3 regions of the Streptomyces sp. NPDC047971 genome follow, and region 2 is predicted to be linked to each of the others. Evidence: riboswitches for the same ligand, from Rfam matches in the RefSeq annotation. Region 2 holds a riboswitch; each other region holds the start of a gene.

The links. Region 2 has a riboswitch for cyclic di-AMP ahead of AB0D99_RS27295 (transglycosylase family protein). Riboswitches for the same ligand answer to the same signal wherever they lie in the genome.
Region 1: it holds a riboswitch for cyclic di-AMP, as region 2 does, so the genes downstream of both, AB0D99_RS13515 (M23 family metallopeptidase) here and AB0D99_RS27295 (transglycosylase family protein) in region 2, are expected to answer to the same signal.
Region 3: it holds a riboswitch for cyclic di-AMP, as region 2 does, so the genes downstream of both, AB0D99_RS01695 (LysM peptidoglycan-binding domain-containing M23 family metallopeptidase) here and AB0D99_RS27295 (transglycosylase family protein) in region 2, are expected to answer to the same signal.

What each region holds. Positions count from the first base shown of each region.
Region 1 covers NZ_JBEZNW010000011.1:71,750-78,853, forward strand. Annotated here, with positions in the region: gene AB0D99_RS13505 (pitrilysin family protein) at 1-921, shown strand, start outside; gene AB0D99_RS13510 (pitrilysin family protein) at 918-2,315, shown strand; cyclic di-AMP (ydaO/yuaA leader) riboswitch at 2,519-2,685, shown strand; gene AB0D99_RS13515 (M23 family metallopeptidase) at 2,698-3,480, shown strand; gene AB0D99_RS13520 (GntR family transcriptional regulator) at 3,644-4,327, shown strand; gene AB0D99_RS13525 (HPr family phosphocarrier protein) at 4,489-4,770, opposite strand; gene AB0D99_RS13530 (GNAT family N-acetyltransferase) at 4,947-7,104, shown strand, end outside.
Region 2 covers NZ_JBEZNW010000035.1:10,435-17,538, reverse strand. Annotated here, with positions in the region: gene eno (phosphopyruvate hydratase) at 1-461, opposite strand, end outside; gene AB0D99_RS27295 (transglycosylase family protein) at 803-1,510, opposite strand; cyclic di-AMP (ydaO/yuaA leader) riboswitch at 1,514-1,688, opposite strand; gene AB0D99_RS27290 (transglycosylase family protein) at 1,947-2,873, opposite strand; gene AB0D99_RS27285 (cytochrome P450) at 3,053-4,306, opposite strand; gene AB0D99_RS27280 (nucleoside triphosphate pyrophosphohydrolase) at 4,381-5,358, opposite strand; gene AB0D99_RS27275 (SurA N-terminal domain-containing protein) at 5,389-6,030, opposite strand; gene AB0D99_RS27270 (glycosyltransferase family 2 protein) at 6,113-7,104, opposite strand, start outside.
Region 3 covers NZ_JBEZNW010000001.1:391,266-398,369, reverse strand. Annotated here, with positions in the region: gene AB0D99_RS01715 (aspartate aminotransferase family protein) at 1-895, shown strand, start outside; gene AB0D99_RS01710 (XRE family transcriptional regulator) at 971-1,609, shown strand; gene AB0D99_RS01705 (DUF6126 family protein) at 1,630-1,785, shown strand; gene AB0D99_RS01700 (tyrosine-protein phosphatase) at 1,795-2,607, opposite strand; cyclic di-AMP (ydaO/yuaA leader) riboswitch at 2,958-3,147, shown strand; gene AB0D99_RS01695 (LysM peptidoglycan-binding domain-containing M23 family metallopeptidase) at 3,152-4,090, shown strand; gene AB0D99_RS01690 (SGNH/GDSL hydrolase family protein) at 4,279-5,046, shown strand; gene AB0D99_RS01685 (STM4011 family radical SAM protein) at 5,033-5,887, opposite strand; gene AB0D99_RS01680 (STM4012 family radical SAM protein) at 5,901-7,104, opposite strand, start outside.

The DNA of each region.
Region 1 (7,104 bases), on a different contig from region 2:
AACGAGCGCCGCCAGCGGTACGACAACGTGCCCTACGGCACGGCCTTCGAGAGGCTCACCGCCCTCGCGTACCCCGAGGGCCACCCGTACCACCACACGCCGATCGGCTCCATGGCCGACCTGGACGCGGCCACCCTCGAGGACGCGCGGGCCTTCTTCCGCACGTACTACGCGCCGAACAACGCGGTGCTCTCGGTCGTCGGCGACATCGATCCGGCGCAGACCCTGGCCTGGATCGAGAAGTACTTCGGGTCGATCCCCTCGCACGACGGCAAGCTGCCGCCGCGCGACGGCACCCTGCCGGACACGATCGGCGAGCAGCTGCGCGAGGTCGTCGAGGAGGAGGTCCCGGCCCGCGCCCTGATGGCCGCCTACCGGCTCCCGCACGACGGCACGCGCGAGTGCGACGCCGCCGACCTGGCCCTGACCGTCCTCGGCGGCGGCGAGTCCTCGCGGCTCCACAACCGCCTGGTCCGCCGCGACCGCACGGCGGTGGCGGCCGGGTTCGGCCTGCTGCGGCTGGCCGGCGCACCGTCCCTGGGCTGGCTGGACGTCAAGACGTCCGGCGGCGTCGAGGTGCCCCGGATCGAGGCCGCCGTCGACGAGGAGCTGGCCAGGTTCGCCGCCGAGGGCCCGACGCCCGAGGAGATGGAGCGCGCCCAGGCCCAGTTGGAGCGCGAGTGGCTCGACCGGCTCGGCACGGTCGCGGGCCGGGCCGACGAACTGTGCCGCTTCGCGGTCCTGTTCGGCGACCCGCAGCTCGCCCTCACGGCCGTGCACCGGGTTCTGGACGTCACCGCGGAGGAGGTGCGGGCGGTGGCCGCGGCCCGGCTGCGCCCCGACAACCGCGCGGTGCTCGTCTACGAGCCCACCGGTACCGAACAGAGCGACGGCGACGAGGAAGAGGGAGCGGACCAGTGACCGACGCTGCCGCGTCTTTGACGAGCATGACGTTCCACCCGCAGCCGGAGGCGGGCACGGCGAAGCCCTGGGCCTTCCCCGCCCCGGACCGCGGAGCGCTGGACAACGGCCTGACGGTGCTGCGCTGCCACCGCCCCGGCCAGCAGGTGGTGGCCGTCGAGATCTTCCTCGACGCCCCCCTCGACGCCGAGCCCGAGGGCTTGGACGGCGTGGCCACGATCATGGCCCGTGCCCTGTCCGAGGGCACGGACAAGCACTCGGCCGAGGAGTTCGCCGCCGAGCTGGAGCGCTGCGGCGCCACGCTCGACGCGCACGCCGACCACCCGGGCGTACGGGTCTCCCTGGAGGTCCCCGTCTCCCGGCTGCCCAAGGCGCTCGGTCTGCTCTCCGAGGCCCTGATCGCGCCCGCCTTCCTCGACAGCGAGGTCGAGCGCCTGGTGCGCAACCGGCTCGACGAGATCCCGCACGAGACCGCCAACCCGGCGCGCCGGGCGGCCAAGCAGCTCTCCAAGGAGCTGTTCCCGGCCACCTCGCGCATGTCGCGGCCGCGCCAGGGGACCGAGGAGACCGTGGAGGCGATCGACGCCACGGCCGTCCGCGCCTTCTTCGAAGCGCACATCCGGCCCTCCGCGGCCACGGCCGTCGTCGTCGGGGACCTGACCGACGTGGACCTGGACAAGGTCCTCGCCGAGTCGCTGGGCGCGTGGACGGGGGACGCGGCGGAGTCGCGGCCGGTCCCGCCGATCACGGCCGACGACACCGGCCGCGTGGTCATCGTGGACCGGCCGGGCGCCGTGCAGACCCAGCTGCTCATCGGCCGTGTCGGTGCCGACCGGCACGACCGCGTCTGGCCGGCCCAGGTCCTCGGCACGTACTGCCTCGGTGGCACCCTCACCTCCCGCCTGGACCGCGTCCTGCGTGAGGAGAAGGGCTACACCTACGGCGTCCGCGCCTTCGGCCAGGTGCTGCGCTCCGACGGCCAGGGCCACGGCGCCTCGATGCTGGCCATCAGCGGTTCCGTCGACACCCCCAACACCGGCCCGGCACTTGACGACCTGTGGAAGGTGCTGCGCACCCTCGCCGCCGAGGGTCTGACGGACGCCGAGCGGGACGTGGCCGTGCAGAACCTGGTGGGTGTGGCGCCGCTCAAGTACGAGACGGCCGCCTCCGTCGCCGCGACGCTCGCCGACCAGGTGGAGCAGCACCTTCCGGACGATTTCCAGGCGCAGTTGTACGCGCGCCTCGCCGAGACCGGCACGGTGGAGGCGACCGCGGCGGTCGTGAACGCCTTCCCGGTCGACCGTCTGGTCACCGTGCTCGTCGGTGACGCGGCGCAGATCGAGGAGCCGGTACGCGCGCTCGGAATCGGTGAAGTGACCGTGGTCACCGGCTGATCGAGGCGCCCACGCACCACTCCGAGGACCCCGTCATCCTGGTATGGCGGGGTCCTCCCCTTTGTCCGCATTGCGGGAGAGGGGGGTCGTATGCCCTGTGGCATGTCTTACAAACGAGCGTGTCTGTTTGGTGATTGAAAGACGATCCGCTTAGCGTCGGTCCGGCTGTTCGCCAGTTGAACCCGCCGCGAGCCCGTGGCATCGGACAGTCATCGCCGAGTCCCCGTCAGGCGCGAGCCTGGGGAGCCGGGGACCCACACGAAGTCCCTGGGGTGAATCGGACGCCTTCGCACCCGTGCGGAGGGGCCCGTAGGAGACCTTCCTGCTCCGAACCCGTCAGCTAACCCGGTAGGCGAGAAGGAAGGAAAGGATCAGCCACTACATGGCGTTCACCCGTGCCACCGGGAAGCATCGTGGTCCGAGCCGTCTGGCGCGCCGTGGCGCGGGCATCGCCGGCATCGCGACCATCGCCACCACCGGCGTCATCGGAACCCTCGCTTCCCCGGCACTCGCCGCCGACCCGGACGCCCCCTCGCCGGAGGACACCGGACTGACCCAGATCGTCGCGGCGGACTCCCTCGCCGTCACGATCGACGCCCAGGCCGCCGCCCAGGAGCGCGAGGCCGCCGAGGCCGTCGAACGGGCCAAGGCCGAGGCGAAGCGCAAGGCGGAGGCGAAGCGCAAGGCCGAGGCCCGCGCCAAGGAGATCCGCGAGGCCAAGGAGCGCGCCGCCCGCGAGGCGGAGCGCAAGCGCCTGAACTCCTTCCAGCTCCCCGTGGCCGGTTCGTACGTGACCACCAGCTACCAGGCCGGTGGCGCGCTCTGGTCCTCCGGCAGCCACTCCGGCGTCGACTTCCGCGCCGCCTCCGGCAGCCGGGTCGTCTCCGTCGGCTCCGGCACCGTCGTCGAGGCCGGCTGGGGCGGCGCGTACGGCAACAACATCGTCATCCGGATGAACGACGGCACGTACACCCAGTACGGTCACCTGTCGGCCATCAGTGTCTCGGTCGGTCAGGCCGTCACGCCGGGCCAGCAGATAGGTCTCTCGGGTTCCACCGGCAACTCGACCGGCCCGCACCTCCACTTCGAGGCGCGCACCACCGCCGAGTACGGCTCCGACATCAACCCGGTCGCGTACCTGCGCGCCCGCGGCGTGAACGTCTGACGCAGTCCGCGAAACAGCGTCAGAAAAGCCCCGGCTCGTCCTGAGCCGGGGCTTTTCGCTGGCCAAAAGATATCCATGTTCCCGGATCTCCTTCGGAAATTCCGCCCGGCTGCAATAGAGTCGCCGACGAACCGTTTCGCGCGGATGAAGGCGGAGGTCGAAGATGCGCGTTCCCGCGCACTCGGTATGCACGGCGATTCGGGACGACATCGTCTCCGGGGTCCTCGCATGCGGCAGCCGGCTGACCGAGGAGCAGCTGGCCCGCCGGTACGGGGTCTCGCGCGTCCCGGTCCGCGAGGCCCTGCGCACGCTGGAGTCCGAGGGCTTCGTGATCAGCCGCCGCCATGCCGGCGCCCATGTCGCCGAGCCCACCGAGCAGGAGGCGGCGGACCTGCTGGACGTACGGTCCCTCCTGGAGCCGCTCGGCGCCGCCCGCGCCGCCCAGCGCCGCACCGACGCCCATCTCAAGGTGCTGCGGGGCCTGGTCAGGCTGGGACAGGAGCGGGCCAGGCGTGGTCAGGGCGAGGATCTGCACTCGCTCGGCGGCTGGTTCCACGAGACGCTGGCGCAGGCGTCGGGCAGCCCGGCGCTCACGGCGCTGCTGACCCAGCTGCGGCACAAGATCGCCTGGATGTACGCCGTCGAACCCGCCGCCCAGCCCGTGGAGGCATGGGCCGAGCACGGTGCGATCGTCGACGCCGTGGCCCGCGGAGACGCCGAGCGGGCCCGCGCGCTGACCGCGCTGCATGCCGAGCGTTCGCTGGCGCAGCACCGGCTGAAGCGTCCGGAACGGGGTCGTGTGAGGTCTTCGCAACACGTCGTAAACACCGCGAGCGCCCGGAATTAACACGCGGGCCGTATACAAAGAATAGGAATTCTCAGGGCCTTCTTCGTGCTGCCCTTTTATGTCCTGCGGTATTCCGTGCGGGCCGACATCCGGGGCGGCGGCGAAAACAATGGAGCCGCACACGCCGTCATATCGGCGGGTGCGGCTCCATGGCAATTCGGTCAGACGGTCTCGGGAAGCTCGTCGAGCCCCTCGGCAACCAGCTTGGCCAGACGGTCCAGAGCGGCCTCGGCGCCATCGGCGTCCGAGGCGAGCACGATCTCCTCGCCGCCCTGCGCGCCCAGACCGAGCACCGCGAGCATCGACGCGGCGTTCACCGGGTTGCCCTCGGCCTTGGCGATCGTCACGGGGACGCCGGAGGCCGTGGCGGCACGGACGAAGATGGAGGCGGGGCGGGCGTGCAGGCCCTCGGCCCAGCCGACGTTGACGCGGCGCTCAGCCATGGTGTTGCCCTTCAAGTCTCAAGCGGGTTGTCTAGACCAGTCTCTCACGGTTGGCGGGATGCTCGTGGCAGACGTCCGGCCCCGGTCCCGGGGCCGCTCGTCAACCCCCACCTTGCACGGCACACAGACGCCGCGCGACCGGTGCCACAGGCGTACCCCGGCCGTACGCTTGCCCCATGCAGAGCGCGTCGGAACAGCCGGCACAACCGGAACACGCCTACCCCGACCACTGGGAAGCGGACGTGGTCCTCCGTGACGGCGGCACCGCGCGCATCAGGCCCATCACCGCCGACGACGCGGACCGGCTCGTCAGCTTCTACGAGCAGGTCTCGGACGAGTCGAAGTACTACCGCTTCTTCGCGCCCTACCCGAGGCTGTCCGCCAAGGACGTGCACCGGTTCACCCATCACGACTTCGTCGACAGGGTCGGACTCGCGGCGACCGTCGGCGGAGAGTTCATCGCCACCGTCCGCTACGACCGCATCAACGCGCAGGGGCTGCCGGCCAGCGCCCCCGCCGACGAGGCCGAGGTCGCCTTCCTGGTCCAGGACGCGCACCAGGGCCGGGGCGTGGCCTCCGCGCTGCTCGAACACATCGCGGCGGTGGCGCGGGAGCGGGACATCCGACGGTTCGCGGCCGAGGTGCTGCCCGCCAACTCCAAGATGATCAAGGTCTTCACGGACGCCGGGTACACCCAGAAGCGCAGCTTCGAGGACGGCGCCGTACGGCTGCACCTCGACCTGGAGCCCACCGACCGCTCACTGGCCGTGCAGCGCGCCCGGGAGCAGCGGGCCGAGGCCCGCTCGGTCCAGCGGCTCCTCACCCCCGGCTCGGTCGCCGTCATCGGCGCCGGACGCGCGCCGGGAGGCGTCGGCCGGACGGTCCTGCGCAACCTGCTGGACTCCGGATTCACCGGCCGTACGTACGCCGTGAACCGCGCGCTCGGGGACACGGATGCCGCGCTCGACGGGGTGCCGGCCTTCCGGTCCGTCGGGGACATCGGCGAACCCGTCGACCTCGCGATCGTGGCCGTGCCCGCCGAGCGGGTGCCGGAGGCGGTCGCCGACTGCGGCGAGCACGGGGTACGGGGCCTGGTCGTGCTCACGGCGGGGTACGCGGAGAGCGGCCCGGAGGGGCGGGAGCGCCAGCGCGAACTGGTACGGCAGGCCCGCTCGTACGGCATGCGGATCATCGGGCCCAACTCGTTCGGGATCATCAACACCTCGGCCGACGTCCGGCTGAACGCCTCGCTCGCGCCGCAGATGCCGGCAGCCGGGCGGATCGGACTCTTCACCCAGTCCGGCGCGATCGGCATCGCGCTGCTCGCCGGGCTCCACCGGCGGGGCGCCGGCCTCTCGTCCTTCATCTCCGCAGGCAACCGGGCGGACGTCTCGGGCAACGACTTCCTCCAGCACTGGTACGACGACCCCGCGACCGACGTCGTCCTGCTGTACCTGGAATCGATCGGGAACCCGCGGAAGTTCACCCGCCTGGCCCGTCGGACGGCGGCGGTCAAGCCGGTGGTGGTGGTCAAGGGCGCGCGGCACAGCGGGAGTGCGCCGCCGGGGCACCGGGTGCCGGTCACCCGCATCGGGCACGCCACCGTCTCCGAGCTGCTCCGGCAGGCCGGCGTCATCCGCGTCGACACCGTCACCGAACTGGTCGACGCGGGCCTGCTCCTCGCGGGCCAGCCGCTGCCGACCGGGCCCCGGGTGGCGATCCTCGGCAACTCCGAGTCGCTCGGGCTGCTGACCTACGACGCCTGTCTGACGGAGGGGCTCCGCCCGCAACGTCCCCTCGACCTGACGACGGCGGCGACCCCGGCCGACTTCCGCGACGCGCTGACGGCGGCGCTCGGGGACGACGCCTGCGACGCCGTCGTGGTGACGGCGATTCCGTGGGTCGGCGAGAACGGCGCCGTCGAGTCGGGTGACGGCGAGGTCCTCGCGGCCTCCCTCCGCGACGCCGTCGCCTCGGCCCCGAACCCGGCGAAGCCGGTGGTCGTCGTCCACGTGGAGATGGGCGGCCTCGCCGAAGCCCTCGCCGTCGCGACCAGCACCCGACCGCCCGCCCGCAGGGGCGCGGTGGGAGCCGCCCCGGGTCCGCACGGCCTCGTCGGGGCGCACGGCGCCGAGGCTTCGGGGACGCCCGGGCCCGGAGCCGTACCGCCGGGACCGGCCGGGTCCGGAGCCGTACCGCCCGGACCGGTATCGATGGGACCGCCCGCGTCCGGAGCCGTACCGCCCGGACCGGCCGGGTCCGGAGCCGTACCGCCGGGCGCGTCCGGGTACGGCGGCGCTGACGCCGGGCGGCCGGGGGGCGGGGCACCGGCCT
Region 2 (7,104 bases):
CCGTTCAGGATGTTCATCATCGGAACGGGCAGCAGGTGCGCGTTCGGGCCGCCGAGGTAGCGGAAGAGCGGGAGGTCGGAGGCCTCGGACGCGGCGTGCGCGACGGCGAGGGAGACGCCGAGGATGGCGTTGGCGCCGAGCGATGCCTTGTTGTCGGTGGCGTCCAGGTCGAACATGGCCTGGTCGATCAGGCGCTGCTCGGTGGCGTCGTAGCCGACGAGCTCCGGGCCGATCTGCTCGATCACGGCGAGGACGGCCTTCTCGACGCCCTTGCCCTGGTAGCGGTTCTTGTCTCCGTCGCGGAGCTCAATGGCCTCGAAGGCACCGGTGGAGGCGCCGGACGGAACAGCAGCACGACCGGTGCTGCCGTCGTCGAGGCCGACCTCGACCTCGACCGTGGGGTTGCCTCGGGAGTCCAGGATTTCCCGGGCTACGACGACGTCGATGGACGGCACGAGCATCTCCTTCTGGGATGTGACGCTGGTTGTGACGCTTGCTGTGCAGGGTCGCTTTGGCCTTGCGCCAAGAGCCTAACCGGCTCCGGGGCCCGGGCCTGCCCGGCGCCCGCCCCCTGGGACGAAAAAGGACCCGAGGGCAGGTATCCCGGGGCAAAACACCCCAGACCTACTCACGAGTAACGACGGGGAGCGCCCCCGGAAGGACGACGGGGACCCGGCAAGGAGTCCGGGAACGCGGAACCCCGGCCCGGAACACACGGGGGAGGGTGTGCCGGGCCGGGGTGGTCACCGCGGGAGGGTCGGAGGGGCCGCGTGAGCCGCCGGACTCACGCGAACCGCCGGGCTCACTTCAGGTGAAGCTGCTGGCCCGGGTGGATCAGGTCGGCGTCCTCGACGACGTCCTTGTTCAGCTCGAAGAGCTTCTTCCAGCCACCCTCGACGTTCTGGGCGGCGGCGATCTTGCTCAGGGTGTCGCCGGCGACGACCTTGTACTCGCCGTCACCCTTCGCGACCTTCTTGCCGGTGGGGGTGGTGACGGTGGCCTTCGGCGCGGTCCGCTGCTCGCTGCGGGTCGTCGGCTGCTCGGCCTTGCGCTCGGGCTTGGCCGGGGCGGCCTTGGCCGGCGCGGGCTTGGCCGGGGCGGCCTTGGCCGGCGCGGCCTCCGCGGCACCCGTGTAGGCGGCGCTGGAGAGGCCCACGCCACAGCTCGGCCAGGCACCCTTGCCCTGGCCGGCCAGGACCTTCTCGGCGATCTGGATCTGCTGCGACTTCGTGGCCTGGTCGGCGGTGGCGGCGAACGCGGTACCACCGAAGGCGGCCCAGGTGGAGGCGGAGAACTGCAGGCCGCCGTAGTAGCCGTTGCCGGTGTTGATGGCCCAGTCGCCGCCGGACTCGCACTGGGCGACGACGTCCCACTCGGAGGCGGTCGCCGCCGAGGCGGAACCGGCGGTCATCAGCGGCGCGGCCACGGCGACACCGGCGATGCCGGCGAGGGCGACGGCGCGGGTGGCCTTGGCGGCGCGACGGTGTTTGCCCTTGGCGGAAAACAGCATGGGGAATCTCCTCACCGACGCCTGCGAGGTGAGCTGTCGGGTTCGGGCCATGTGAGTTGCCCGGCCGCGCGACCCAGCGCGCGGCTTCACCCCGAGCCGCTCCTCGGCCGCCTGTCTCAACGGCCGGGGGCGGCACTTACCTTGGGTCCCCCGCTCCTGCCTTCGGCGCATGACGCGACGACTGTCCCGTCGGCCGACGGCAGGATTCGGCGTTTCGGTCGACGGAGCCCGCGGTGGCGAGCGGTGCTGACCGTAGACACACACCCCTCCGAAGTTCAAAGACGCCCAAGGGGGAAATATCGCCCGTACCCACTTCAGGGCGAAGGGTGTTTACGCAGGTGAGAGGTGACGGAAGCAAACTTTGCGGACGCGATATGCCAGTTAAGACAAAGAGACCCATGTCTCAGTTGCACAGAACCGGACATACGACCCTGAACTACCCCTTCGCCGGGAGGAGATCGACCGTCAGATCGAGGCTCTGGCCAGGGACGATGTGGTCGGGGTCGGCACCCACGGTCGAACGGTTGGCGTCGTACAGGGCGCCCCAGCCGCCCGGGAGTTCGTTCTCCCGTGCAATGTCGGTGAGGTTGTCGCCCGGCTGGACGGTGTATTCGTCCGAACTGCCCTTGGTGTCCGTAACGTCCTTACCACCCTCGATGCCCTCAGCACCCTCGCCGTTCGATTCACCCGAACTGTCCGAGTTGGGCACATTGTCACCAGGCGTCGCGTCGCCTGTCGGCGCGTCAGTCACCGTGTCCGTCGGTGCGGCATGTCGACCCTTTTCGTCGCCGTTGCCCGGATTGCCCGTCTCTTCCGCGGCCGCGTCGCCGCGGTGCTTGCCGGTGCCCGGCGCCGTCGGCGTGGCGGGCGGGGTGGCCGCCTCGGGGGTGGCGCTCGGGTCCGACGTCGCGGGCGGGGTGGTCCCGGGGGTGGCGGTCTCGGGCTCGGTGGCCCCGGGGGTGGCGGGAAGGCCCGCCGTGCGGTTCGACTCCGCGACGGGGCCCGTGGGCTCCTCGGGGGTGACCGCCGGCCCCGGGTCGACGCCCGGCGTGACACCGTCGTTCTTCAGTCCGGCGATCGGGGCGCAGGTGGCCCACTGGGTGGAGCCCGCCGCGAGCGCCTTGTCGGCCACCGCGATCTGCTGGGCCCGGCTGGCGAGATCCGCGCTGGACGCGTAGGCGAGACCGCCGTACGCCTCCCAGGTCTCCTGCGTGAACTGGAGTCCGCCGTAGAGACCGTTGCCGAAGTGTGCGCTCCACAGGCCGCCCGTCTCGCACTCGGCCACCCGGTCCCAGGTGGCGGCGTCGGCGGCGGAGGCGGAACCCGCGGCGAGCAGCGGCAGCGCCAGCGCGGATCCGGTCACGCCTGCGGCGACGACTATGGCGGGGGCCTGGCGGGGTCTGCGGTGTCGTCCGTTCCCGGAGCGCATACGGAGAGCCTTTCGCGTGACTGCTGAGATGACGGTGAACGTAGCGGCATTCGAACGTCAGTAACAAGTCGATGCAGCGGAGATCACGTAAAAGTCACAGTCTTGACGATCCGTCAGTTCACAACTCGGGTGAACTCGACCGGAAGCGTGCGCAATCCACGCATGATGAGCCCACCGCGCCACCGCAGATCGGCCGGATCGGCGGCAAGTCGGAGGTCCGGCAGGCGAGTCAGGAGCGTCGCGAGGGCGATCTGTCCCTCCAACCGGGCGAGCGGGGCGCCGATGCAGTAGTGGATGCCGTGCCCGTACCCCAGGTGCTGGTTGTCGCGCCGGGAGAGGTCGAGGGTGTCCGGCCCGTCGAAGCGGGCCGGGTCACGGTCGGCGGCGGCGAGGACGACGAGGACCGGGTCGCCGGCCGGGATCTCCTGCCCTCCGATGCTCAGCGGCTCCATGGCGTACCGCCAGGTCGCCAGCTCCACCGGCCCGTCGTACCGCAGCAGCTCCTCGACACCCGTCTCGAGCAGCCCCCGCTCCCCCGCGGCGAGCGAGGTCTGGAGCCGCTCGCGCTCGCCCGGGTTGCGCAGCAGGGCGTAGACCCCGTTGCCGACCAGGTTGACCGTGGTCTCGAAGCCCGCGAAGAGAAGGATGAAGGCCATGGCTGCGGCCTCGTTCTCGGTGAGGTGCTCGCCGTGGTCGGACGCCCTGATGAGCCCCGAGATCAGATCGTCGCCCGGGTCGAGCCGCTTGCGGTGGATCAGCTCCGCGAGATAGCCGCGCATCTTCTTGACCGACCGCGCCACACCGCCGCGCGGCCCTCCGCCGTGCCGGATCATCATCCCGGCCCAGTCCCGGAAGTCGTCCTGGTCCTCGCGCGGGACGCCGAGCAGATCGCAGATGGCGTAGATGGGCAGCGGGAACGCGAACTCGTGGATGAGGTCCGCCTCGCCCTTCTCCGCGAACGAGTCGATCAGCCGGTCCGTCAGCTCCTGCACCCGCGGTGCGAACTCCGCGACCCGGCGCGGGGTGAACGCCTTCGAGACCAGCCGCCGCAGCCGGGTGTGGTCGGGCGGGTCGATGTTGAGCAGATGCGTCATCAGCTCGGCCTTGCGCTCCCCGGGGATCCCCGTCTTCCCCTTGGCGTGCGCGGGCTCGTCGTGGTGCGCCGGGTTCTTCGACAGCCGCTGGTCGGCGAGCGCCTGCCGGGCGTCCGCGTACCGCGTCACCAGCCATGCCTCGACCCCGCTGGGCAGCTTCGCCCGATGGACCGGCGCGTGCTCGCGCAGCCAGGCGTAGGCGGGGTACGGATCGGTGGCGAACTCCCAGGTGAAGAGCTCGGGGGCGGGGGATTCGGCGGGGGGCTTGCTCACCCTGAGACGGTACAAGGTCGCCGGCCGCGGGGCGGGAGGACGGCGGTCCGCCCCCGCCCCGGGCCGCGCGGAGCTCAGCCGGCCGGGACGCCCTCGGCCGCGCGGATCGTGTCGCGGTAGGTGCGGGCGGCGGCTCGCAGCGCCGCCTCGGGGTCGACGCCGGACGCCTCCGCGCGGGCGGCGAGGGCGAGCAGTTCGTAGCCGATGCCCTCCCCCTTCGGCAGGTCCACGTCCAGGCCGGCCGTGCGCACCCGGCCCGCCAGCTTGGCGGCGAGCGCGAGCCCGGGCTGGCCGAGCGGCACCCCGTCGGTGACCGACGCGCGCTGCTTCTCGATCGCCTTCGTGCGCAGCCAGTGCGCCTTGACCTCCTCCGGGGTCTCGGCGGTCGCGTCACCGAAGACGTGCGGGTGGCGGTGGATCAGCTTCTCCACGATCGCCCCCGCCACGTCGTCGACGGAGAAGGGCTCCTCCTCGTCGTCCTCGGCGATCCGGGCGTGGAAGACGACCTGGAGGAGGACGTCCCCGAGCTCCTCGCGCAGTGCGTCGCGATCGTCGTCCTCGATCGCCTCGACGAGTTCGTACGCCTCCTCGATGCCGTACTTGGCGAGCCCCTTGTGCGTCTGCCGCGAGGACCACGGGCACTCCCGGCGGATGCGGTCCATGACCTGCACCAGGTCGAGCAGGCGGGCACCCGGCAGGTCGTACGAGCCGGGCAGCAGCTCCAGGTCGGGCATGGTGACGCGGCCGGAGCCGGCCAGCCGGGCGAGCCCGTCCGTCAGGGCCCGGTCGCCCTCCCCGGACGGCAGGACCACCACGGTCCGTCCCCCGGCGCAGGCGTCGACCAGCTCCTGCGCGGCGGGGCGGGCCTGCTCGACGGCGACGCCCGCCTCGCGGAGGTACGGCAGCTGGGGGTGGTGCTCGTCACCGCACAGGACCCGGTCGGCGCCGTGCAGCGCCTGCCACGCGGGCCAGGACAGCAGTCCGGGCGCCACGCGGTGGCTGGCGGTGAGCAGGACGATACGGCCGGGCTCGACGGGTGCTTCAGCGTTCACCCTTCGACCTTACGCGGCGCCGGACGCCCCCTACGCACCCGCTTCCGCGGCCGGGTCGGGGGTGATGGGGCGTACCCAGGACGGGGTGTACGTGCCCAGCTGGATCTTCTTGTCGTCCCAGGCGCCGAAGCGCGGGTTCACGTCGATGTCGAGCTCCTTCGACGCCGCGGTGAAGACCTCGGTGAGCTTCTGCTGGCCCTCGGGGGTGTTCGCGATGCCGAGCTTCTCGGCGATCTTGTTCATGAGGACCGTGCGGCGGACGACCGTGTCGATCTGGTCGGGCGCGACGCCCTGCTGCTGGAGCAGCATCGCGGCGAGCTGGGTCTCGCCGCCGCTCTGCTGGGTGAACTCGTCGCGCGCCTTCTGGATCTCCCCGCGGGACGCGGTGATCCCGTTGTCGGCGGCGACCTTGTCCACGACCTTGTCGAAGATCATCACGTTGAGCTTCTCGCGGCTGAGGTCGCCGGTCGCCTGGATCAGCTGCGCCGACTGCGGCGACGCCTCCTGAGCGGTCCGTACGTCGCGCACCTGCGCCTGGAGGCTGGACACCTCGATCCGTTCGCCGCCGACGACCGCCGCCGCCCCTGGGTGGGGCTCACCTCCGCAGGCTGCGAGGAGCGGGGCCGCGGCGAGGAGCGCGGCGGAGACGGAGAGCGCAGTGCGGCGGTGCAAAGGAGCCTCCCAGCGTGGGTCGTGCCTCAGTTTGAACGACCTTGCGGTGATCGATGTTAGGCAGTCGCCGTGGCCTGGGCCACTACTTCGACGCGACTGCCTCGATCAACGACTCACGTGTTCGGGTGGTGGCGGTCTCCGGCCCGATCGGCCCGGGAACGTCCGCGTTCGTGGCCTTGACCAGGAAATGCGGGCGGCGCTTCACCTCGTAGTAGATCCGGCCCACGTACTCCCCGACCAGCCCGAGCATCACCATCTGGACCCCGGCCAGCGCCGTGACGATGACGAGCAGGGTGACATACCCGGGCGTGTCCACCCCCTTCACCAGGGCGACGCCGACGATCCACGCCGCGTACGCCAGGGCCACCGACACCAGGATCATTCCCATGTACACGGCGGCGCGGAGCGGCTTGTTGTTGAAGGAGAGCAGCCCGTCGAGTCCGTAGTTGAGCAGCTTTCCGAAGGTCCATTTCGAGCGGCCCTCCTCGCGCACCGCATTCTCGTACTCGAATGTGGTGGTGCGGAATCCGACCCAGGCGAAAAGACCCTTGGAGAAGCGGTTGTACTCGGTGAGTTCGAGGATCGCGTCGACGGTCCGGCGGGAGAGCAGCCGGAAATCGCCGACCCCGTCCACCAGCTCGACGTCCACCAGCCGGTTGATCGCCCAGTAGTAGGCGCGCGCGGTCATGGTGCGGGTCACCCGGTCGCCCTTGCGGGTGCGCCGGGCGATGACCTGGTCGTACCCCTCGGAGTGCAGGCCGACCATGCGGTGCACGAGCTCCGGCGGGTGCTGGAGGTCCGCGTCCATGATGACGACGGCGTCCCCCAGCGCGTGCTGGAGGCCGGCCAGCATCGCGGCCTCCTTGCCGAAGTTGCGGCTGAAGGAGACGTAGCGGGCGCGCGGGTCGGCGGCGGCGATCTCCTCGAGGAGCGGGAGCGTACGGTCGTGGCTTCCGTCGTCCACATAGACCAGCTCGAATTCACCGTCGAAACGGGACAGTTCGGCCGTCACATGGTCGTGAAAGCGACCGATGATCTCTTCTTCGTTGAAACACGGGACCACGATCGAGAGCA
Region 3 (7,104 bases), on a different contig from region 2:
CGAGGAGGGCTTCCGGAACGGCTTCGCCCCGCTGCTGCCCGACACGGCGATCGAGCTCGGGGACCTGGAGGCGCTGGAGCGGGAGCTGCGCAAGGGGGACGTGGCCGCCTTCGTGGTCGAGCCGATCCAGGGGAAGGGGGTGCACGAGGCGCCCCCCGGCTTCCTGCGCGCCGCCCAGGAGCTGCTGCACGCACGCGGCGCGCTGCTGATCGCCGACGAGGTCCAGACGGGCCTCGGCAGGACCGGGGACTTCTACGCGTACCAGCACGAGGAAGGTGTCGAACCGGACCTGGTCTGCGTCGCCAAGGCGCTCTCCGGCGGCTATGTGCCGGTCGGCGCGACACTGGGCAAGGACTGGATCTTCAAGAAGGTCTACTCCTCGATGGACCGTGTGCTCGTCCACTCGGCCAGCTTCGGTTCGAACGCGCAGGCCATGGCCGCCGGGCTCGCCGTGCTCTCGGTCATGGAGAGCGAGGGGACGGTGGCCCACGCGCGCCGGATGGGCGAGCTGCTGTCCTCGCGCCTGAGGGAGCTCGTCCCGCGCTACGAGCTGTTGAAGGAGATCCGGGGGCGGGGGCTGATGATCGGGATCGAGTTCGGGCGGCCGTCCTCGCTCGGGCTGCGCAGCCGGTGGACGATGCTGCAGGCGGCACGCAAGGGGCTCTTCGCCCAGATGGTCGTCGTCCCGCTGCTCCAGCGGCACCGGATCCTCACGCAGGTGTCGGGGGACCACCTGGAGGTGATCAAACTGATCCCGCCGCTGGTCATCGACGAGGCGGACGTCGACCGCTTCGTCACCGCGTTCACGGCCGTGATGGACGACGCCCACGGGGGTGGCGGCCTGATGTGGGACTTCGGGAAGACGCTGGTCAAGCAGGCGGTGGCACAGCGCTGACGGTGAGCCGCTCCGGACTTTTGCCTCTGGGGCAAGAAATTTGCCTCAGGGGAAAGTTCCTGGCGGAATGGAGGCATGGAGCACATTCCGGGGGAGCCGTCCCCCGACTCTGCCGCGTCGGGCGCGCCCGACGTCCTGCCGGACGTCGCGCCCCAGCTGCGAGCCCTCCGTCGGCGCCGCGGGCTGACCCTGGAGGCCGCCGCCCAGCGGGCCGCACTCTCCCCGGCCCATCTCTCCCGGCTGGAGACGGGCCGCCGACAGCCCTCGCTGCCCATGCTGCTCGCTCTGGCCCGTATCTACGGTACGACGGTCGCCGAGCTCCTGGGCGAGACTCCGCCCGAGCGTGATCCGGTCGTCCGGGCGGGCCGGTCCGAGCCGGTCGAGGCCGACGGCTGGATCTACCGCCAGGCCGGCGGGCCCGGCCGTGCCATGCAGGCGCTCCGGGTCCATGTGCCGTACGCCACCCGGACCGACATCGTGCGCGTCCATCCCGGAGAGGAGTGGCTCCATGTCCTCGACGGGCAGGTGCGCCTCGCGCTCGGCGACACCGTGCACGTCCTGGACCCCGGAGACAGCGCGCACTTCGACTCGCTCACCCCGCACCGCATCGGCGCCTCCGGCCGCGGCGGTGCCGAGCTGCTCTTCGTCCACACGCTGATGCAGAGCCCCGCCGCCGAGCTGTGTCTCGGCGGCGGAACGCCGCATCCGAGCTGAGCCCTTCGAAAGAGGCAGATATGTCCGAGAAGTCCGCACCTGTCACCGGTGAAGAACGCGGCGAGGGGAAGTTCCCCAAGGGGCTGGTGCTCCGGCTCTTCGCCTATCTCGTGGCGGGGCACCTCTTCGCCGCGTTCCTCTATCTGCTCTTCACGCTCGGCGGGCAGAACCAGTAGGGGGCGGGGTCACGCCTCGACGACGAGCCGCTCGCGCAGGCGCGCCCGGGTCTCGGGGGCGAGTCCGAGGCCGTCCGTGAGGTAGCTCTCGACCGTGCCCCAGGTCTGCTCGATCGTCTCGAACGCGGCCCGCAGGTACTCGACGCGTGCGTCGAAGAGCGGGCTGAGCAGCTCCATCACCTCGGGCGACATGGCGTCCGCGGCGGTGGAGCTGCGGCGCACCTTGTAGCGACGGTGCGGGTCGTTCGACTTCACGTAGTCGGCCTCGATCGCCTCGCGCTCGACGCCCACCGCGAGCAGCGAGATGGCGATCGAGAGGCCCGCGCGGTCCTTGCCGGCCGCGCAGTGCATCAGCGCCGGAACGCTGTCCTCGGCCATCGCATGCAGGATGCGGCTGTGCTCCGCGGTCCGCTCGACAATCATCTTCCGGTACGAATCGGACATTCGGGCGGCCGCCTTGCCGTCGCCCAGGATGGCGCGGAGCTGCTCCAGCTCGCCTGTGCTGACCAGCTTCCAGAACTCCTTGCCGTCGGCCGGGTCGTTGAGCGGTATGTTCACATTTCGCACACCCGGGAGCTCGACGTCCGCGCCCTCGACCTTCCGGTCCGCCTGGTTGCGGAAGTCGAAGATCGTGTGCAGCCCGAGGGTGGAGAGGAAGGTCGCGTCCTCCTCGGTGGCATGCGCGAGGTGTCCGCTGCGGAAGAGGCGTCCGAATCGCACCGACCCGCCGCTCACGGTCGGCAGGCCGCCCACGTCCCGGAAGTTGCGCACCCCGGCGAGCTCGGGTTCGGTCGACGGGACCTGGGGCAGCTGCTGCGTCACGAGTGCTCCTGAAGGTTGGCTGATCGGGATCTGTTCCTGGGGCAATCATCCCGGGTGGGTGCGGCCGCGCACACCCCCGGGGCATGGGAATGGGTATTCTGTCCGAATTGGGGCCTTAGGTATAACGCGCCCTGGTAATAGGGGAGATGGGTTTCGGTGCGTGAGCAGCGTCATAAAGGTGACGGACCGTGCCTGATCGTTCCGGGCAATCTCCGTACCGGAAAAGGGAATCGAGGTTCCACCCTCCACGGAGGGTGACCGGAATTCGGCGCGAATGTCCCGGCCCCGAATGCGGGAGAAAAACGGTGGCTTGTTCGCGCCGACCCCGCTCGTCTACGGTCACGCTCAATCCGGTCGGACCGCCGAATCCTGCCACCGCCCGGATTCCGCACCCATCCACGTACGGCAGGAGCGGGGGACCCAGGTAAGTACGCCGAACCGGTCGAATCCGGACGGCTCGGGGTTAAGTCGCGTGAGAACGCGGCCGGACATCTCCAGTCCGAACCCGACAGCTCACCTCGCAGGCGACGGAGAGGAATTCGCCATGCCCGCAAAGGGTAAGCATCGCCGTCCCAAGGTCAACCCGATCACGCGCGGATTCGTCGCCGCCGGCACCGGTGGCGCCGTCGTCGCCCTTCCGCTCCTCGGAGCGACCGGGGCCCACGCCGCCGACAAGGGCGCCCCGACCGTGACGCCCGAGCAGGCCGTCGCCGCCGTCGCCGCCGCTCCCGCGAAGGCGCCGGCCGCCGACAAGGCCGCCAAGCCGAAGACGTACTCCGTCGTGCGTGGCGACTACCTGTCGAAGATCGCCGCCGAGCACCACCTGGCGGGCGGCTGGAAGAAGCTCTACGAGGACAACCGTCAGGTCGTCGGCGGGAACCCCTCGCTGATCCTGCCCGGCATGAAGCTCACCCTCGGCGCCAAGTCGACGGCCAAGGCCCCCGCGCCCAAGGCCGCCCCGAAGGCGGAGAAGTCCTCGGGCGAGCGCGCCTCGCGCAGCGCCGACCGCGGCACGGCCGAGCCCACCCAGGCCCCGGCGTCCACCCCGGCGGAGTCCGCCCCCGCCAAGGCCGCGTCCTCCGGCTGGGTCGCCCCGGTCAGCGGCGGCATCTCCACCCCGTACCGCGCCTCCGGCGCCATGTGGTCCTCCGGCTACCACACCGGTGTCGACTTCATCGCTTCCTCCGGCACCTCGGTCAAGGCCGTCGGCGCGGGCACCGTCTACTCCGCCGGCAACAGCGGCTCGTACGGCAACGAGGTCGTCATCCAGCACGCCGACGGCACCTTCTCGCAGTACGCCCACCTCTCCTCCCTGGGCGTCTCCGCCGGCCAGACCGTCACCGGCGGCCAGGAGATCGGCCTCTCCGGCTCGACCGGCAACTCCACCGGTCCGCACCTGCACTTCGAGATCCGCACCGGACCGAGCTACGGCTCGGACATCGACCCGCTGGCCTACCTGCGCTCGCACGGCGTCACCCTCTGACGTACCCCCAGCACCCGATCGGGCCCGGCACCTGTGCCGGGCCCTTTCGCGTTCCGGTGTATTCCGGCTTGGCGGAATCTTGACCGGTGGCGTATCTCACCCGGCGTCAACCCCTCCTTACGGTCGCGTAGGTCACACCCATAAGGGAAAGATGAGGTCCCGTGGGAGACGATTCGAGATCAAGAGACATGAACGCATTCGGGTCGTACGCGGCGATCGGCGACAGCTTCACCGAGGGCGTCGGAGACCCCGGACCCGAGGGGACGTACGTCGGCTGGGCGGACCGTTTCGCGGTCCTGCTCGCCGACCAGCTGCCGGAGCACGACGCGTTCCGCTACGCCAACCTGGCCGTGCGCGGCCGCCTCCTCGACCAGATCGTGGAGGAGCAGGTCCCCAGGGCGAAGGAGCTCGCCCCCGACCTGGTGAGCTTCTGCGCGGGGGGCAACGACATCATCCGTCCGGGCACCGACCCGGACGACGTCGCCGAGCGCTTCGAGCGCGCCGTCGCCGATCTGACGTCGGCCGTCGGCACCGTCATGGTGACCACCGGCTTCGACACCCGCGACGTGCCCGTGCTGCGCCATCTGCGGGGCAAGATCGCCACCTACACGGCCCATGTCCGGGCCGTCGCCGACCGCTACGGCTGCCCGGTCCTGGACCTGTGGTCGCTCAAGTCGGTTCAGGACAGGCGGGCTTGGGACGACGACCGGCTGCACCTCTCGCCCGAGGGGCACACCCGGGTCGCGCTGCGCGCCGCCCAGGTCCTCGGCCTCGACGTGCCCGCCGACCCGGACCAGCCGTGGCCGCCGCTGCCGCCGCGCGGCACGCTGGAGGTGCGCCGGGACGACATCAACTGGGCCAGGGAGTACCTCGTGCCGTGGATCGGCAGGCGGCTGCGGGGCGAGAGCTCGGGGGACTACGTGGAGGCCAAGCGCCCGGACCTCATGCCTCTCTGAGCGGGGCGGGGATCCGTTCCAGGACGCCGCCGGCGAACACGTCGTACAGCGGCAGCGTCTCCAGATGGACGTAGCCGATGTGGCAGTCGCAGACGGCGAGGGGGCAGGCGCGGGGCCGCAGGGCCGCGCGGTACGAACCGTCGTAGAGGTTGCCGAGCTCGGCCTTCACGAAGTGGCAGCGGCGCACCGTCCCGTCACCGTCCACCGAGATCACCGACTCGCCGGTCCGGCAGGGGAGACCGGCCGAGGGGTGCGGACGGCGGCTGTACGGGAAGAGGGGGTCGAGGACGGTCCAGTCCCCGGCCTCCTCGTCGGTGTACGTACGGCCCTCGGCGGCGTTCACCCAGAGGTAGACCTCGGACGGGAGCGCGTCCCGCAGCCGTCGGGCGTGCTCCAGGTGCTCGGGCAGGCCGACGATCCCGACGCTGAAACGCGTTCCCCGGCGGGCCAGTTCGTGGCACTTCGCGAGGAAGCGGTCGTACGGCGTCTGTCCCGGGTGGTACGTGCACCAGAGCGCGAGGGTCTCGGGGTCGGCCCCCGCCACCCAGTCCGTGCGGCAGCTCAGGTTCGTCTGGATCGCCACCCGCTCGATGTGCGGCAGGTGCGACAGCTCGGTGAGCGCGCGCCGGTACCAGGAGCGGACCAGGCCCTCGCCCCACGGGGTGAAGAGGATCCTCAGCCGGTCGCCGCTCCGCGCGGCCGCCCAGGCGGAGAAGCGCTCCAGCGCGGCGCGGTCGGCGCGCAGCTGCTCCCGGCTGTCGCGGCGCTTGGCGAAGGGGCAGTAGGGGCAGTCGTAGTCGCACGAGGCGAGCGGGCCCCGGTAGAGGATCGTCAGGTCCATGCCGTCCCCCTGTTCACTTCGGCTCGTAGGCGGCCATCGCCGCCCGGACGGCCGGGGAGAACAGCGCCGGACCGAGCGCGTCCGAGTGGGCCAGCCCCTCGGGCGAGAGCCGCAGCAGCCCGTCCGGCGCCGTGGGATCCAGCCAGCCGAGCGCCTCGAACCGGCCCAGTTCGGCCGGGAAGTCCGCGAACGGCGAAGCGCCGAAACGCTCCTCGTACGAGGCCGTGGACATGCCCCGGGCCTGCAGGAGGGACTGGAGCAGATGGCGGCGCCGCGCCTCGTCCGCGTCGACCCACCGGCCCACCTCCGGGCGGGTGAAGTCCCCGGTCCCGGTGTAGGCGTCGATGATCGAGCGGACCTCTCGCATGTCCACGGCGTAGTCGAAGGAGTAGTGCAGCGAGGAGGTGTACGAACGCGCCCCGCAGCCCAGGCCGATCATGCCGTCGGTCTGGCAGGCGTAGTCGTCGGCGCCCTGCGGCGGGGCGTCGGCGCGCCGGAACATCCGCATCGACTCCTGCGCGTAGCCCCGGGCCAGCAGATGGTCCCGGCCGTGGCGGTACAGCCGCAGCCGCTGCTCGTCCCACTCCAGGTCGGCGCCGGGCGAGAGCCGGCCGAGGCCGGTGAGCGGGCGGACGTAGAGGGGATAGAGGTAGAGCTCCTCGGGCGCCCAGGCGAGCGCGGCGTCGAGGGAGCGGGTCCAGGACTCCTCGGTCTGGCCGTCGATGCCGTAGATCAGGTCGATGTTGAGGACGGGCACGCCGGTGTCCCGGATGCGGCCGAGCGCGGCCTCGACGTCGGCGCGGCGCTGGGGGCGCACGGCGGCGCGGGCCTCCGCCTCGACGAAGCTCTGCACCCCGATGCTCAGACGGGTGGCGCCCCGATCGGCCAGGACCGCCAGCCGGTCCGCCGTCGCCGTCGAGGGCGAGGTCTCCACGGAGAGCGGGACGCTCCGCAGGTCCGCGCCCATGCGCTTCTCCGCGATGTCGCAGAGCCGCTCCAGCTCGCCGGCGGTGAGGAACGTGGGGGTGCCGCCGCCGAACGCGGCCGTGGCGAAGCGGACGGGTCCGGCGTCGCCCAGCGCCTCCCGTACCGCCGTCGCCTGCCGGTCGAGCGCGTCGAGGTAGCGGCCGGTCAGGTCGTCCGGGGCGCCGATCCGGGTGAAGAGGTTGCAGAAGCCGCAGCGGACCTCGCAGAAGGGAATGTGCGCGTAGAGGGAG